2 regions of the Arthrobacter sp. T2-23 genome follow, and region 2 is predicted to be linked to the other one. Evidence: riboswitches for the same ligand, from Rfam matches in the RefSeq annotation. Region 2 holds a riboswitch; the other holds the start of a gene.
What was found. A riboswitch is a leader RNA that binds a small molecule or an ion and turns the genes downstream of it on or off. The one in region 2 is predicted to bind glycine.

Region 1 (2,388 bases), 1.3 Mb from region 2:
GCGCATTCTGGGGAACCTTGCGGCGCGACAGGGCACCGAATCGGACCGGCGCATCCCCTTCCTGGGCCAGGCCGTAGACCATCCGGGAGGTGGAGTAGATGCCGGAGTTGGCCGAGGACATCGCCGAGGAAAGGACCACCAGGTTGACGACGGTGGCAGCGGCCCCGAGGCCGGCCAGGGAGAACATGGCGATGAAGGGGCTGTGTCCGGCGGCGAACTGGGTCCAAGGGATGACGGACATGAGGATGATGAGGGCGCCCACGTAGAAGAGCAGTACACGGACCGGGATGGAGTTGATGGCCCGGGGCAGGTTCTTCTCCGGGTCCTTGGCCTCTGCGGCAGTGGTGCCCACCAGTTCGATGCCCACGAAAGCAAACACGGCGATCTGGAAGCCGGCGACGAAGCCCATGAACTCATTCGGGAAGAAGCCCCCGTGGCTCCACAGGTTGCTAAATGTGGCGGGTCCGGCGTCGGAGCTGAATCCGCTGAAAATCATGAACAGGCCCACGATTATGAGCGCTGCAATGGCGATGATCTTGATGAGCGCGAACCAGAACTCGGTTTCGCCGAAGGCCTTTACCGTGGTCAGGTTCAGCAGCAGCAGGATGGCGACGGTGACCAGTCCGGGGATCCAGAGGGGCAGCCCGGGCCAGAGCTCCTGGGAGTATCCGGCGATGGCGATAACGTCGGCGATGCCGGTGATCACCCAGCAGAACCAGTAGGTCCAGCCGGTGAAGAAGCCGGCCCACGGGCCGAGCAAATCCGCGGCGAAATCGCTGAACGACTTGTAGTGCAGGTTGGACAGCAGCAGCTCACCCATGGCCCGCATGACGAAGAACAGCATGAAGCCGATGATCATGTAGACGAAGATTACGGAGGGGCCGGCCGCCGAGATGGTCTTGCCGGAGCCCATAAACAGGCCGGTGCCGATGGCGCCGCCGATTGCGATGAGCTGGATGTGGCGGTTGCTGAGCTGGCGCTCGAGGTGGGGGGCTTCAACCGGAGCCAAAGGTGGTCGGTGAATCGTCATGAGGAACTCCATCGTTCAAGTGGCATTTCGGTGCCACGATGATTCGGGTTCCTCCCCGCTCTGTCTTGGACCTGAGAGTTTCCGCGTTCCTGCCCCCGCAGACCCGCTTGCACCTTCGGTGAGCCAGGAACCTGCCTGGCTGCTTTCCAGAGTTGCCTCGCCGCGGCGGTACGTGGGCCTGAGAGATTCCTGGGGAGGATTTGCTCCTACGGCGCCTGCTGCATGTACCGGCAGGTCTCTCCCGCCGCAGATCATAGGCATTTTCATTTGTGAATGTTACGGAAGGCTTAGTGGCTTGGAGGTTAGCTCCGATCAAAAGCGCGCCGTCGTGGGTGCGGTGCCCCGGATGTGCCGGGACCTTCAGCCACCATGACCGGAACAGCCTTGAAGGACATCGTCCGGCCGAATCAGTGTGTGATGGGTCACTCGGAAAAGTCAAGCCCCGCAATTGTGACATTGCCAGGCGGCGGCGGTGTTGCCCCTCCCCCGGATGGCATGTACGGTGTGAGGCGAATCACCACATTCGAATATGCCTTTCGAGCCGTGGCGGGAGAGTCCTCCCCGTCACCCACGGGCAGGCGCCGTAGGAGCAAATCCTCCCCAGGAATCTCTCAGGCCCATGTACCGCCGCGGCGAGGCAACTCTGGAAAGCAGTCAGGAAAGTCCCTGGCTCACCGACGGTGCAAGCGGACAAAGGTCCGCGGAATCTCTCAGGTCCAATACAGAGCGGGGAGGAACCCGGTCCCCTCCGGCGCCTTGCGCCGGCCAAACCTTGGAGTTCCTCTTGACGGCTCAATCTATTTCATCCAATTTCGCCGACCGCCATATCGGCGCCCGCCGCGAGGCCGACGTCGACACCATGCTGAAGGCTGTCGGCTACGACAGTGTTGACGGCCTGGTAGATACCGCTGTTCCCGATTCCATCCGCCAGGAAAAGCCCCTCACTTTGGACGGCGCGCTCAGTGAAGTCGAGGTGCTGGCCGAGCTGCGCAGGCTGGCAGCGAAGAACAAGACCGCTGTGCAGATGATCGGCCAGGGCTACTACGACACCGTCACCCCGGCCGTGATCCGCCGCAACATCCTCGAAGCCCCGGCCTGGTACACCGCCTACACCCCCTACCAGCCGGAAATCTCGCAGGGCCGGCTCGAGGCGCTGCTGAACTTCCAGACCATGGTTCAGGACCTCACCGCGCTTCCGGTTGCCAACGCCTCCCTCCTCGACGAGGCCACCGCCGTCGCCGAGGCCGTGCTTCTCATGCGCCGCGCCAACAAGAACAAGTCCGCCCTCGACGGCAAGACCGTCCTCGACGCCGACTGCCTCCCGCAGACCATCGCGATCGTCAAGGGCCGCGCCGAGG
Region 2 (2,388 bases):
CCCACCGTGTCGGCGTCGATGGCGCGCAGGTTGATGCCCCTGGCGTCGGCTGCGGCGATGATGTCCGCGGCCGTGCCCGGCACGGAGACCGTGACGGTGTCGAAGAAAGAGGCGTGCTGGACGGCCAGGCCGGCGGCCTTCAGCGAGGCGGCGATGGTCCTGGCGTGGCCGTGGACCGTTTCGGCGATCGCCTTCAGCCCGTCGGGGCCGTGGTAGACGGCGTAGAAGGAGGCCACGATGGCCAGCAATGCCTGGGCGGTGCAGATGTTGGAGGTGGCCTTCTCGCGGCGGATGTGCTGCTCGCGGGTCTGCAGGGCCAGACGGTAGGCGGGGACGCCGGCGTTGTCCTTGGAGACGCCCACGAGGCGGCCGGGCATGGAGCGCTCCAGGCCCTTCTGGACGGCCATGTAGGCGGCGTGCGGGCCGCCGAAGAACAGCGGGACGCCGAAGCGCTGCGCGGAGCCGACGGCGATGTCCGCGCCCTGTTCGCCGGGGGAGGTGATCAGGGTCAGGGACAGCAGGTCCGCGGCGACAGTGACGAGCGCGCCGCGTTCCTTGGCGTCAGCGATGACGGCCGAGTGGTCGAACACGCGGCCGGAGGCACCGGGCTGCTGCAGCACGACGCCGTTGATGACGCCGTCGGGCAGACCCTTGGACAGGTCTGCGACCTCAACCTCAAAGCCGAGGGCCTCGGCGCGGCCCTTGACGATCGCGATGGTCTGCGGGAGGCAGTCGGCGTCGAGGACGGTTTTGCCGTCGTGGGCCGTCTTATTCTTGTTGGCCCGGCGCATCATCAGAACGGCCTCGGCGACGGCGGTGGCTTCGTCCAGCAGCGAGGCGTTGGCGATCGGCAGGCCCACCAGGTCCTGGACCATGGTCTGGAAGTTCAGCAGCGCCTCGAGCCGGCCCTGTGAGATTTCCGGCTGGTAGGGGGTGTAGGCGGTGTACCAGGCCGGGGCTTCGAGGATGTTGCGGCGGATCACGGCCGGGGTGACGGTGTCGTAGTAGCCCTGGCCGATCATCTGCACGGCGGTCTTGTTCTTGGCTGCCAGCTTGCGCAGTTCGGCCAGCACTTCGACTTCGCTCAGCGCTGCTGCGAGCGCCAGGTCGGAGTCCTGCCGGATGTCCTTCGGAACGGCGGTATCCACCAGCGCGTCGACGGTGTCGTAGCCGACAGCCTTCAGCATGGTGTCGACGTCGGCCTGGCGGCGCGCGCCGATGTGCCGGTCAACGAAGGACGTGGAGGCTGAGGTAACAGTCACAAGGAACTCCATAACTAAGGCGGCGAGGGTACGCCACATTGATTCGGGTTCCTCCCCGCTCTGTATTGGACCTGAGAGTTTCCGCGGAGCCGCTTTGGCCGGGCTCCGCTTGCACCGTCGGTGAGCACGGCGCGTCACGAGACGCGCTTGCTGCTTTCCAGAGTTGCCTTGCCGCGGCGGTACATGGGCCTGAGAGATTCCTGGGGAGGGTTTGCTCCTACGGCGCCTGCTTGTACCTACTTGCAGAACTCTCCCGCCGCAGATCAAAGGCATATTCAGTTGCTCGTGACCGCAGTCACAACTTCTATTGTCCTATGCCGGAGACGCGTCCGCAAACTCCGGCGCCCGGACCGCTTCAGCGTTACGGTAGAGCGGTCGCCCAGATGCGGCGGTGCGGGCGGTTTCGAGACGAGGAGAGAATTCATGCTGGAGCAGAGGGCATTCGGGGCCACCGGTTTGGAGGTCTCCATTGTGGGGCTCGGCGCCGGCCAGATCGGCGAAAGCGATGTCACGGAGGCCGAAGCCGCAGAAGTGCTCAACGGAGCACTGGATCTGGGCGTCACGCTGATCGATACTGCGGCCAGTTACGGGCTGAGCGAGGAGCGTATTGGCCGGCACCTTGGCGGACGTCGGGATGAGTTCGTGCTCTCCACCAAGGGCGGGCCGAAGATCAACGGCCAGCGGGATTGGTCCCCGGGCAGCGTGCTTGAGAGCATCGAACAGTCTTTGCGCTTGACCCGGTCGGAGCGGATCGACATCTTCTATCTGCACTCTTGCCCGCTGGACATCCTGCGGCGCGGAGAGCTGCAGGACACCTTGGACCAGGCCGTCGACGCCGGCAAGATCGGCATCGCCGGCTACAGCGGCGACAATGAGCCTCTTGCCTTCGCCGTGGAGTCCGGCCGGTTCGGCGCCATCGAAACCAGTGTCAACATCGCCGACCAGTGGAATTTGCGAAACGTTCTCGGCCGGCGCCCCGAACTGGGAGTCATCGCCAAGCGCCCGATCGCGAATGCGCCGTGGCGGTTCGCCGAGCGTCCGGCCGGGAACTACGCCGAGCTTTACTGGGAGCGGCTAAAGGCTCTGGAGCTCGACCCGGGGGACATGGACTGGGCCGAGTTCGCCC

Region 1: it holds a riboswitch for glycine, as region 2 does, so the genes downstream of both, ACZ5Z0_RS00435 (amino acid permease) here and gcvP (aminomethyl-transferring glycine dehydrogenase) in region 2, are expected to answer to the same signal.

What each region holds. Positions count from the first base shown of each region.
Region 1 covers NZ_AP027917.1:81,370-83,757, reverse strand. The annotation lists gene ACZ5Z0_RS00435 (amino acid permease) at 1-1,030, opposite strand, end outside; glycine riboswitch at 1,187-1,284, opposite strand; glycine riboswitch at 1,568-1,667, shown strand; glycine riboswitch at 1,669-1,765, shown strand; gene gcvP (aminomethyl-transferring glycine dehydrogenase) at 1,803-2,388, shown strand, end outside.
Region 2 covers NZ_AP027917.1:1,338,856-1,341,243, forward strand. The annotation lists gene gcvP (aminomethyl-transferring glycine dehydrogenase) at 1-1,262, opposite strand, end outside; glycine riboswitch at 1,313-1,428, opposite strand; glycine riboswitch at 1,430-1,528, opposite strand; gene ACZ5Z0_RS06105 (aldo/keto reductase) at 1,686-2,388, shown strand, end outside.